DNA from 2 places in the Rhodococcus sp. NPDC078407 genome. Region 1 is predicted to be linked to the other one. Evidence: predicted binding sites of a transcription regulator. Region 1 holds the regulator's gene; the other holds the start of a gene.
The links. Region 1 encodes LexA, which represses DNA repair genes until DNA is damaged. Its sites were predicted from a motif close to CGAACANNTGTTCG; they were not measured.
Positions count from the first base shown of each region.

Region 2: the regulator LexA is predicted to act here: its motif matches at 2,890-2,903, upstream of ACIGGF_RS00700 (SAV_6107 family HEPN domain-containing protein).

Region 1 covers NZ_JBITUQ010000032.1:26,917-32,996, forward strand. The annotation lists gene ACIGGF_RS23270 (phosphoenolpyruvate--protein phosphotransferase) at 1-1,389, shown strand, start outside; gene ACIGGF_RS23275 (uracil-xanthine permease family protein) at 1,410-2,681, shown strand; gene ACIGGF_RS23280 (acyl-CoA dehydrogenase family protein) at 2,835-3,977, shown strand; gene lexA (transcriptional repressor LexA) at 4,056-4,733, opposite strand; gene ACIGGF_RS23290 (hypothetical protein) at 5,131-5,583, shown strand; gene nrdR (transcriptional regulator NrdR) at 5,684-6,080, shown strand, end outside.
Region 2 covers NZ_JBITUQ010000001.1:150,734-156,813, reverse strand. The annotation lists gene ACIGGF_RS00715 (carotenoid biosynthesis protein) at 1-617, opposite strand, end outside; gene ACIGGF_RS00710 (phytoene desaturase family protein) at 614-2,221, opposite strand; gene ACIGGF_RS00705 (GNAT family N-acetyltransferase) at 2,226-2,843, opposite strand; gene ACIGGF_RS00700 (SAV_6107 family HEPN domain-containing protein) at 3,040-3,495, shown strand; gene ACIGGF_RS00695 (DUF3040 domain-containing protein) at 3,723-4,160, shown strand; gene mraZ (division/cell wall cluster transcriptional repressor MraZ) at 4,717-5,148, shown strand; gene rsmH (16S rRNA (cytosine(1402)-N(4))-methyltransferase RsmH) at 5,367-6,080, shown strand, end outside.

The DNA of each region.
Region 1 (6,080 bases):
TCCTCCATCGCCAAGGGCAGCTCTGCCGTCACCGCAACCGCAGCAGCCACCGAGAAGTTCGCGGCTATGTTCACCCAGCTCGGCGGACTGATGGCCGAGCGGGTGACCGACCTGCGTGATATCCGCGATCGCGTCATCGCCGAGATCCTCGGCGTTCCGGAGCCCGGTGTTCCGGTGCCGGAAGAACCGTCGGTGCTGTTCGCCGACGATCTCGCACCCGCCGATACCGCCGGCCTCGACCCCACCCTCATCGTCGGACTCGCTACCTCGCTCGGCGGCCCGACCAGCCACACGGCAATCATCGCCCGCCAGCTCGGTATCCCATGCATCGTCGCGGTGGCGGGGCTCGACGACATCGCCGCGGGCACGCACGCGTCCGTCGACGGAACCAGTGGCCGCATCGACCTCGAACCGGACGCCGAGTCCGCCCGCGCTGCAGTGATCTCCGCCCGCGACGAGCTCGACCGGGTATCGAAGTGGACGGGTCCGGGCACCACCGCCGACGGCCATGCGGTCGACATCCTCGCCAACGTGCAGGACGGGGCAGGTGCCCGCGCCGCGCGATCGAGTGCAGCCGACGGCGTCGGACTGTTCCGTACCGAACTGTGCTTCCTGGACCGCGATGTGGAACCGACCGTCGACGAGCAGGCCGAGATCTACGGCCAGGTGCTCGATGCCTTCGCAGGCATGAAGGTCGTCGTGCGCACTCTCGACGCAGGCTCGGACAAGCCGCTGCGGTTCGCCACCCATCCCGACGAGGCCAACCCGGCACTGGGAATTCGCGGTATTCGCATCGCCGAGGCGGATCGCGGCATTCTGTACCGCCAGCTCGACGGGATCGCAGCAGCCGCCAAGGCCACCGACTCCTCCCCGTGGGTGATGGCTCCGATGATCGCGACCGCGCTGGAGGCGAAGGACTTCGCCGCCGACGTCCGCGAGCGGGGCCTCACCCCCGGCGTGATGATCGAGATTCCCGCCGCGGCTCTGCTCGCCGAACACATCCTCGAGCACGTGGACTTCCTGTCCATCGGCACCAACGATCTGGCTCAGTACACGATGGCCGCGGACCGGATGTCTGCGCAGCTCGCCGGGCTGACCGACCCGTGGCAACCGGCGGTGTTGGCGCTCGTGGCTCACACCGCAGCGGCCGGTGTCAAAGTCGGCAAGCCCGTCGGTGTGTGTGGCGAGGCCGCTGCCGATCCGCTCCTGGCGTGCGTGTTGGTGGGGTTGGGCATCACGTCCCTGTCCGCTGCGTCGGCTGCCGTCGCACACGTGGGTTCCAAGTTGGCAACGGTCACCCTCGATCAGTGCAAGGCCGCAGCTGCTGCTGCCCTGAAAACCGACAGCACCGCCGCCGCCCGTGAGGCAGTGAGCGCGATCCTCGGCTGACGCAATAGTCTCTTGCCATCATGAGAAATCTGGGTTGGGCGCTGCACGGAAACGGACGAACCGTCGAGGCCGGAGCGGTGGTGGCACCGGACGAGCGGTTGACCTGGCCGCGCACCATCGGGATCGGCATGCAGCACGTCGTCGCGATGTTCGGCGCGACGCTGCTGGTCCCGACGATCACCGGCTTCCCGGTCTCGACAACGCTGCTGTTCTCGGGTATCGGAACGGTCCTGTTCCTCGTGATCACCAGGGGCCGGGTGCCGAGCTACCTCGGATCGTCCTTTGCATTCCTGGCACCTCTCGGTGCCACCCAGGCCGACGGCCCGGCTGCTCAGCTCGGTGCAGTTCTGTGCGTAGGTCTCGTTCTTGCCGCCATCGGTGTCGTCGTCAAGGTCGCAGGCCGACGCGTGTTGGACGCCGCGATGCCTCCTGTCGTGACCGGTGCCGTGGTGGTGCTCATCGGGCTCAACCTCGCTCCGGCCGCAACCACGTCGTTCGAGGCGCAACCTCTGATCGCCGCCGTCACGCTGGTCGCCATCCTGCTGGCCACAGCGGTCGGACCAGGGCTGGTCGGCCGGCTCGGAATTCTCGTCGGTGTCGTCGTGGGCTGGGTGTTCGCCGCTGTCACCGGTGGCATCGCGCAAGCCCGGCTCGACGCGCTGGACGCGGCGAGCTGGATCGGCCTGCCCGAGTTCCGCGGACCAACGTTCGAGCTCTCGGTGATTCTGGTGGCACTGCCGGTGGTGATCGTCCTCGTCGCCGAGAACGTGGGCCACGTCAAGGCCGTAGCGGCAATGACCGGCAAGAACCTCGACGACGTAGCCGGTGATGCACTGATCGCCGACGGCCTGGCCACCACGCTGGCCGGAGTCGGTGGTGGTTCGGGTACCACCACGTACGCCGAGAACATCGGCGTCATGGCGGCCACCCGCGTCTATTCGACGGCGGCGTATTGGGTCGCGGCCGTCACCGCGATCGTGCTGGCGTTCTCGCCCAAGTTCGGTGCCCTGATCTTCACCGTGCCCGACGGCGTCATCGGCGGCGCAACATTGGTTCTGTACGGGCTCATCGGACTGCTGGGCGTTCGCATCTGGACCGACGCGAAGGTCGACTTCACCGATCCGGTCAATCTCATGGTGGTCGCCGCGGCGCTCGTCGCGGGTATCGGTGACCTGACGCTGTCGGTCGGCTCGGTGGAACTCGGCGGTATCGCGTGGGGCTCGCTCGGAATCCTGATCGGCTACCCGATCGTCTCGGCGCTCGCCCGAGGCAGAACGGGCAGGCGGAGCTAGCGAGGGCGGTCACGGATCGCGCGCGTTTTGGTCATCGACCCCCGGTGCACTGCGAACGTACTGTTGAACGGTGACGTCAGTCGCACCGACGACCGCGCTGTGACACCCCTTTCTCGTGGTCGACGACGGTGCGCATCGAACAAGGAGATCTGCGTGGAACGCACACTTTTCGAGCCCGAGCACGAGCTGTTCCGGGAGTCGTACCGGAAGTTTCTCGAACAGCACGTAGCGCCCAATCACGCGAAGTGGGAAGAGCAGAACATCGTCGACCGCGGCGTCTGGGTCGAGGCCGGTAAGCAGGGCTTCCTCGGAACTGCTGCGCCGGAGGAGTTCGGCGGCGGCGGAGTCAAGGACTTCCGCTACAACGCCATCGTCACCGAGGAAACCACCCGCGGCGGCTACAGCGGCATCGGCTTCACACTGCACAACGACGTCGTCGCGCCGTACTTCATCGAGTTGGCCAACGACGAGCAGAAGCAGCGTTGGCTCCCCGGATTCTGCTCGGGTGAGCTGATCACCGCGATCGCCATGACCGAGCCGGGCACCGGCAGCGACCTGCAGGGCATCAAGACCAAGGCCGTCCGCGACGGCGACGACTGGGTGCTGAACGGGTCGAAGACGTTCATCACCAACGGAATCAACGCCGATCTCATCATCGTCGTGGCCTGCACCGACCCGGAAAAGGGTGCCCAGGGCTTCAGCCTGTTGGTCGTCGAGCGCGATATGCCCGGCTTCGAGCGTGGCCGCAATCTCGACAAGATCGGTATGAAGGCCCAGGACACAGCGGAACTGAGCTTCACGGACGTTCGAGTGCCCGCAGCCAACCTGCTCGGCGAAGAAGGCATGGGCTTCATCTACCTCATGCAGAACCTTCCCCAGGAGCGGCTGTCGATCGCCGTCGTCGCCGCGGCGGCCATGGAATCGGCACTGGACATGACCATCCAGTACTGCCGCGACCGCAAGGCGTTCGGTAAGTCGATCGGCAAGTTCCAGAACACCCGTTTCGTGTTGGCGGAGTTGGCAACCGAGACCACAGCCACCCGCATCATGGTGGACAAGTTCATCGAACTGCTCAACGACGACAAGTTGACCGTCCAGGAAGCCGCGATGGCGAAGTGGTGGACCACCGAGAATCAGGTCAAGTTGATCGACCGGTGCCTGCAGCTGCACGGCGGCTACGGCTACATGAAGGAATACCCGATCGCCAAGGCATACATGGACTCTCGCGTCCAGACCATCTACGGCGGCACCACCGAGATCATGAAGGAGATCATCGGTCGCGGATTGAATCTGTGATCCGCTGATCGTTCAGGACCGACGAGAAGGGCCGCAGCGTGTGTGCTGCGGCCCTTCTTCGTTGTGTCCGAACAGAGTTCAGAGCTTGCGCATCACGGTGACGACCTTGCCCAGGATTGCCGCGTTGTTGCCCGGAATCGGCTCGAACAATGGATTGTGCGGCATGAGCCACACCTCGCCCTTGGATCGCTTGAACGTCTTGACGGTGGCCTCGCCGTCGATCATGGCCGCCACGATATCGCCGTTGTCCGCCACGGACTGTTGCCGAACCACCACCCAGTCGCCGTCACAGATGGCCGCGTCGATCATCGACTCACCGACGACCTTCAGCAGGAACAGAGAACCCTGACCGACCAGCTCGCGGGGGAGTGGAAACACATCCTCGACGGCTTCCTCGGCAAGAATCGGTCCACCGGCGGCAATGCGACCCAGAACGGGAACGAACGTGGGCGTCGGCAACCGGTCCTGTTCCTCGGACGAACCGTCGACCGCGGCCGCGGCTTGATCTGCCTGCACCTCGTCGAGGCCCCGTACGTCGACCGCGCGGGGGCGGTTGGCGTCGCGCCGCAGAAATCCCTTCCGCTCCAGAGTCCGCAGCTGATGGGCCACCGACGACGTCGATGTCAGGCCGACGGCGTCGCCGATCTCGCGAATGCTGGGCGGGTAGCCACGCTCGGTCACCGATGCTCTGATGACCTCGAGCACTTTGCGCTGACGCTCCGTCAGGCCGGCGCTGATGTCGGTGCCGACCTCCATGGCCTTGGGCGTCGGCTCCGCGGCCGGTTTCCCTGCCGCGACCTTCGTGGTGGCGGTCGTCTTGGAACCCGTCGTCTTGGAACCCGTCGTCTTGGAACCCGTCGTCTTGGAACCCGTCGTCTCGGCACCCGTGGTCGACCTCGTCGAGGTCTGGTCCTTCATGCTGTCGGCCTCCTGCTGGTGTTCTGGATCCGGTCTGCGTGGTTCTGTCTGCGCGGACTGGAGTTGATGGTGTCGACTCGTGTGGCGTGTGGTTTCTGACACGAATCTAGCGTGTATCAGCTGTTGAATCAAACATCTGTTCGACTCGTGTCGCGTTTTCTACAGACTTTGTCGGAGGCTCGTGATAGAACTTCGAACAAGCGTCCATCGAACGCCTGATCGAACAATCGATCCAATGAGCGAAGACGAGGTTCCGATGACCATCACCACCGATCGTCCCACCACTGCAGGTGTCCGTACCCGGTCCACCGTCGTCGAGCGTCGCCGCCGTGCTCGTCCCGCGCTGCGGAGTTCCATCGAGATGCGCAGTTCCGTCGAGATGCGCAGTTCCGTCGAGATACGCGAGGCGCGGACGACTCCGTGCCTGCCGGTGCTGGAGCCGTCGTGGACCGACGTCACCGATCGCGAGGCGGCAGATCGCGAGTTCGACGAGACCTCGGCGCACTTCGCCGGTCAGTCCGTTCGGATGCGATCGATGGTGTTGTGGGTGCTGGCAGTCGTCGTCGTGGCCGCCGGCCTGATCGGTATCGCCAATCTCCGGGCCGTGTCACCGGATGCCGGCGCGCAGCCGGCCGGTGTGGTCGAGGTGCACGACGGAGCTGTGGTCGAGTATGCGCCTGTCGGATGACCACCGGTCCCACTGCGTGCGTCATGACTGAGTATCCTCGACTGACTGCCCCGACCGAGATGTTCGACGTCGGAGCATCGGCTACGACGGAGGCTCCTTCATGCATTGCCCGTTCTGCAGGCACCCCGACTCGCGCGTGGTCGATTCGCGCGAAATGGACGAGGGGCAGGCAATCCGCCGTCGTCGCTCCTGCCCGGAATGCGGTCGTCGCTTCACCACGGTCGAGGCCGCAGTGCTCGCTGTCGTGAAGCGCAGTGGCGTCACCGAACCGTTCAGCCGCGAGAAAGTGGTCAAAGGCGTACGCCGGGCCTGCCAGGGGAGAGATGTCGACAACGACGCACTCAATCTCCTGGCTCAGCAGGTGGAAGATGCCATTCGCGCCGCCGGTTCCGCCGAGATTCCCAGCAACGAGGTGGGCTTGGCCATTCTCGGCCCGCTTCGCGACCTGGACGAGGTCGCGTATCTGCGATTTGCGTCCGTGTACCGATCGTTCAGCT
Region 2 (6,080 bases), on a different contig from region 1:
GACGGCCTACGGTTCCCGATGGCACGGTCCAGCGTTTCCATGGCCGCTGCCATCAGCGTGGCCACCACGAGCCAGCCGAGGTAGTTGGTCAGCGGAATCGACGGCACACCCGGCAGGCCGACGGCACCCGATGTCCAGGTCCACTGGCCGTCGGTCACCATCTGGGGATCGAGATATAGGTCCCACCCGACCATGCCCACCGCGACCGCGGCGATCCGAAGACCGGTGGCTCGAACCTGGGTCTGGCCGAGTCTGCGGACGACGAAGGTCACCGCACACCAGATCGGATAGAAGCCGGCCGTCCAGGCCAGTGGAACCACCACGGGTACGTCGAAGAGGCTGGGCCCCAATCGGTTCTGAGCGTAGAAGTATTCGCCGAAGGGGATGCCGGTGGCTGTGCCCACCATTTCGGATGCAAACCCGGTGCCTGCCGTCACGAGGAACAGAACGACGGCCCACAGGGCCCCGCGGTGCAGCACTGCATGCAGGATCGACGCGAGTGCAAGGAACGCGACAACGGCTACCGTCACGGCGTCTCGGGTCGGCCCCGACACCAGGGGGTAGACGATCTGGCACCCGACGGCAGCGGCCGCGACGACGATCGGTGCAATCCTCATGCTCGCCTCTTTCGGAAGAATTCGCGACGGCGTCCGGCGCGCGCATCGGCGATCGCGATGCGCGCTGCCGACCGGCCGCTGGCTGCGGTGACCCCGCCACCGGGGTGAGTGGATGCCCCGGTGAGATACAGACCGTCGGCCCCCGGCACTCGATGACCGGCCAGTTGCGGGTGAGGCCGCCACATCATCATCTGGTCCAGTGACATGTCCAGGTGCATGATGTTGCCTCCGATCAGCCCGAGTTCGCGCTCGATGTCCGGCGGGGATTGCACGTGCCGATCCAGCACTGCATCGGCGAATCCAGGGGCGTATCGGTCCATCTCGGCGACGATCCGATCCGCCTCGAACTCGGCCAGCGAGCGTTCGCCGGGAGTATCGGAGCGCCAGCGTCGACCGTCGGCGAGAGTGTGCGGATGCCATTGCGACCACAGAGAGATCTGATGCTGGCCCGCCGGCGCGATGGTGGGGTCGACAGCGCTGAACGACATCCCCAGCACTGCCGGGGTGGGTGGCAGGTCGCCGGCGAGTGCATGTCCGTGTGCCAGACGTAGTTGGCTGCGGTCGCGTACCAGTAATGCAAGGCCGTGGGTGCCGTCCTCGACCCGATCGGCACTGGGGTAGATCGGCAGGGCGTCGGTGGCCAGTCGTACTGCGGTACCGAGCCCCGGTCCGACCCGTATCGTGCTGCGCCACCGCGCGAGCTGCGCCGGATCGTGCCCGCCGGCGGCGAGCAGGTCGAGAGTGGTCAGGATATGGCAGCCTGCCACCACGACGCGGCTGTCGATCTCCCGGCCCGACGCGGTCCTGGTGGTCCAGCCGTCCGACCGGCGCACGAGCGTGGTCACGGCGTCACCTAGGGTGAGCGCGGCACCGTCTCGCTGCAAACGGGCGATCATGGCCTCGGTCAGCGCGCCACTGCCGCCGACGGCACGGCCGGGCGGAAGCGTGTGCATGAGAGCGGCGAAACCCACCATGGGTGCGGTGCCGGGCTCGGACATCGGCGGTCCCGACTGTGCGCCGAACCATGCCAGAGCGGCCTTGAGGCGTTCGCTCGAGAACATTTCGTCCAGTAACGAATCTCCGGTGGCGAGGAACTCGCGCGAGAGCATGCTGCCACCGTCCGGTGCCCCCAGACCCCAGAAGGAACGCAGCAGCTTCGACCCGGTGGGCGGACCGCCGAATGCGCGCATCGTGCGTTGGCTGCGCGGTCCCCAGATCGAGACGAACGTCCGGTAGGCTCGCGCGTCGGCAGTTCCGCATGCTGCGGCGATGGAGTCGCAGGTGCGATCGAGGCTTCGATGGAAGACGATGGCGCGCTCGGTGGTGTCGACGGCTCCCGGTGCGAACGCCCAGGGATCGCAGTCGATGTAGCGCAGGCCGAATCGGGCCAGGTCGAGTTCTTCGATGATGCCGGTGTGCCGAATCATGATGTGCGCAGACGAGCCACGGTCCACCCGATGTCCGGGAAAGCGTTCCACCGTCGATACTGCGCCACCGGCGATGGTGTCGCGTTCGAGAATCTCCACCGACCAGCCGGCATCGGTCAGATAGCAGGCGGAGGTCAGGGCATTGTGGCCGGAGCCCACCACCACAGCATCGATCACCCCTTCATGCTACTGGCCCGTCCAGCGGCAACCGGCGACCCAGAACGGCGAAGGGCCGCCGATCGCCCGCGAAAGTGAAGTTCCGCAGTACGTCGGCGAAGCCCAGACGGCGATAGAGCCGCCAGGCTCGATTGTCCTCGTTCGCCACCTCGGGTGTGGACAACATCACGTTGTCCGCGTCGACACCGTCCAGCAGTCGGCGGCAGAGGCGCGCGCCGAGGCCGTACCCCTGAGCGCTGGGGAGGACATGTAGCTCGGTCAGCTCGAAATAGTTCTCCAGCGCGACCTCGACGTCGTGTGGGGTGTGCCCCGAGCGTCGCAATCCGTCGCGCACCTGCTGATGCCACCACTGGTGCGGTGCTCCGTGGTAGCCGTAGGCGACTGCGACCAGTGAATCCGGCCGGGTCGGATCCGAGGCCGGGAGCAGGGCTCCGACTGCTCGCCACCCGGAACGATGCAGGTGTTCGGTCCACATCGGGGCCCGGCTCTGCTCGGTTCCGCGCGGGTACCCCATGGCCTGGACGTAGATCGACAGGGCTTCGAGTAACCGCTGGCGGAACTCCGGGGGCGTCAGATCGACCAGGTAGGGCGTTGTCTGCGCGTCGGTAACGACTGTTCTCACCCTTCCTTCGGCAACTTGTCGGTGGGCAGAGCTATATTGAAAGGGTCGAACGGGTGTTCGATGATCGGGGCCGAGTGCGCCGGTGTTTTCGACTCGAGCAAGTGGGTCGGATTCTCCGGAGTTCGACTGTAAGGCTTCGTCACGGTTCCGGGCGCGTCAGGTACGCGCCGGAGATTCGAACTGGAGGTGTTCGAGTATGACGATCACGAAGGCATTCGATGCCGGCGTGCGGTCGCCGGTGCCGCGTCAGGCCCGGATTCTGCTCGGTCGGGCCGACGCGCTGTTGTCCGAGTCCATCGGAGAGGGCGATGCGGGGGATCGCTTTCTCGGAAGCTACGCCGCGGCACTCAAGGGTGCGGCGGCAGTACTGGCATCGTTGCCGAATTCGATCGGCGCGCGTCCTCGTTCGCGGAGCGCGTGGGTGTTGATGGCCAAGGCGGCCCCGGATCTTGCCGTCTGGTCGGACTACTTCGCATCGTTCTCGGCCACTCGTGCGGCGGTCGAGGCCGGTGCATCGAGCACGACGGGAGATCTCGACGCCGACGATTTCTATCGGCACGTGAGTCGTTTTCTGAACGAGGTCGACGATCGACTCGGGGGTCAGTCCCGGTTCGCGTCCGACGAGTCGATGAACACACCGTTGTCGGCTTAGCTCTCCGAGTTGGTCGAACAGTGTGAACTGCCACGTCATACGGTGTTCGGTCGTAGTTTCCGAGACGCCCGTCTCGAAATCTTCGGCGTTTCTCAGGAACACATCGTCCGAGTAGGTGGTAAGCAGCGGATTCAGCTCGTATCATCGACAACAGGTAGCCGCCAAGGTCAGCTTCCCGTCGTTTCGCAACCGAAGCGACCTTCAATATCAGTGCAGGGGGAGGTACCGTGCCACTCTCCGAGCACGAGCAGCGCATGCTCGATCAGATCGAGAGCGCTCTCTACGCCGAGGATCCCAAATTCGCGTCTCATGTGAGAGGCGGTCGCGTTCGTGCGGCGTCGAGCAGAAGGCGTTTTCAGGCTGCCGCGTTGTTCGTCGTGGGACTCGTGTTGCTCGTCGCCGGTGTTGCGTTGTCGACGAACAGCTTGGCTTTTCTCGTCGTCAGTCTCATCGGCTTTTTGTTCATGTTCGGTGCCGGGGCGCTGTTCTTGTTCGGCGGTTCCAAGAAGGGGACGGCCGCAACGTCGGACGAAGGCGGCGCTGACAACAGTGCCACCGAAGGTTCCGGTCGCAGCTCCGGTCAGAAGCCGAAGGGTGGCCGCAAAGGCGGCAGCTTCGGCTCTCGGATGGAGGATCGGTTCCGCAAGAGGTTCGAGCAGGACTGAGCGGGCCGGGTTCCGACCCGCAACCGTCAGCCCGTACAACTTCACGCGTCACGCACAGCACCTCACCTTTGGGTGAGGTGCTGTTGTCGTTTCCGGCTGTCACAGGATGAACACGCCGCCCGCCGATCGTGCCCGACCGTTGTCGGCCGATGCGCACGCACGGTGCGGCGACCCACTGCGGTATCCAGCGTGGTTTCCACTGCAGGTATCTACTGCAGGCATCCACTGCGGGTGGCCTCCCCACTTCTCCCCACCATCAGCAGGAATCCCCACTTCTCCCCACCTGAGTAGCGCCGCGGCGTCTCGAGCTGGATCGTTGCTCCTCGCACAGGGTGAAACCGCTGGTCGAGAAGGGGAAATCGCAGTGGTGCAGCGCTCCATCCCTGGCGGGAGCTACTCCCAGCCATAACATTTCAGCCGTCGATTCGAGCAGTCTCACCGTCGTTGGCCTGCGGATACGTGTATTCGCCCAAAGTTTTCTCGCAGTGAATGGTTCGAAGTGGGGGAGAGTGGGGTAAAGTGGTCCGCAGCGGAGAGTCGAGGCTGGAGGTGGCGAGTGTTTCTCGGTACCTACACGCCGAAACTCGACGACAAGGGTCGACTGACGTTGCCGGCCAAGTTTCGAGACGCGCTTGCAGGAGGTGTCATGGTGAGCAAGGGGCAAGATTTCAGCCTTGCGGTCTACACCGCGGCAGACTTCGCGGAGCGGTCTCGGAAACTGACGGCTGCGTCGCGTGCCAACCCCAAAGCTCGTGCCTACGTTCGTCAGTTCTTCTCTGGGACCGACGAGCAGAGGCCGGACGGACAGGGGCGCATCACCATCAGCCCGGAGCACCGTCGCTACGCCGGTCTCGAACGCAATTGCGTGGTGATCGGTTCGATGGACTTCATCGAAATATGGAACGACGAAGCGTGGGCCCGCTACTCCGCCGAGAACGAGCAGGACTTCTCCGACGCATTCGATGAATCGCTCGGAGGAATCTTGTAACCCGCCCAGGTCGCCTGCGAGTGCAGCGAGGCCTCTGCCCGATCAGAACCCTGACGTTCTTCCCCAACGCCAGGTTTCGCAGATCAGGACCCTGACGTTCTTCCCCAACGCCAGGTTCCCTATCGGACAGGGACCTCGAAGCATTCGCACCGGCGCCCCTGGGCAACCGCATGGCCCGGACCCGGGCGAGACGCACGTACGCACGACCGGGAGGAACCATGACGGAGGGCGACGGGCGGGACGAGAGCGCATCGTCCGCCGAACGAACCCACCGTCGATCTCCGGGTCCTCTGCACGTACCGGTTCGACTCGATCGGGCCGACGAATTACTTGGCCCAGCAATCGATTCGGCCGATGGCCCCCGCGTCATGATCGACGCGACCCTCGGACTGGGCGGTCACGCCGAACACTTTCTCCGCACTTACCCGCACCTGCACCTCATCGGGCTCGATCGCGATCCCGAGGCGCTGCGACACGCCGGATCGCGGCTCTCGCCGTTCGCGGATCGAATCACGTTGGTGCACACCACCTACGACGGTATTGCCGAGGCGCTCGACGAGGCAGGTCTGCCTGCACTCGAATCGGTGCACGCCATTCTGTTCGATCTCGGAGTGTCGTCGATGCAATTGGACGAGTCCGATCGAGGGTTCGCGTACTCCGTCGATGCGCCCTTGGACATGCGCATGAACCCGACGATCGGCATCACCGCTGCCGACGTACTCAACACCTACTCGCACGGCGAGATCGCGCGGGTACTCAGTACGTACGGCGAGGAGCGGTTCGCCGGCAAGATCGCCTCCGCTGTTCTGCGACGACGAGAGCACACCCCGTTCACCACGAGTGGTCCGTTGGTCGAGTTGCTCTACGCCGCGATTCCGGCCGCGACACGGCGCACCGGTGGGCACCCGGCCAAGCGCACCTTCCAGGCGCTG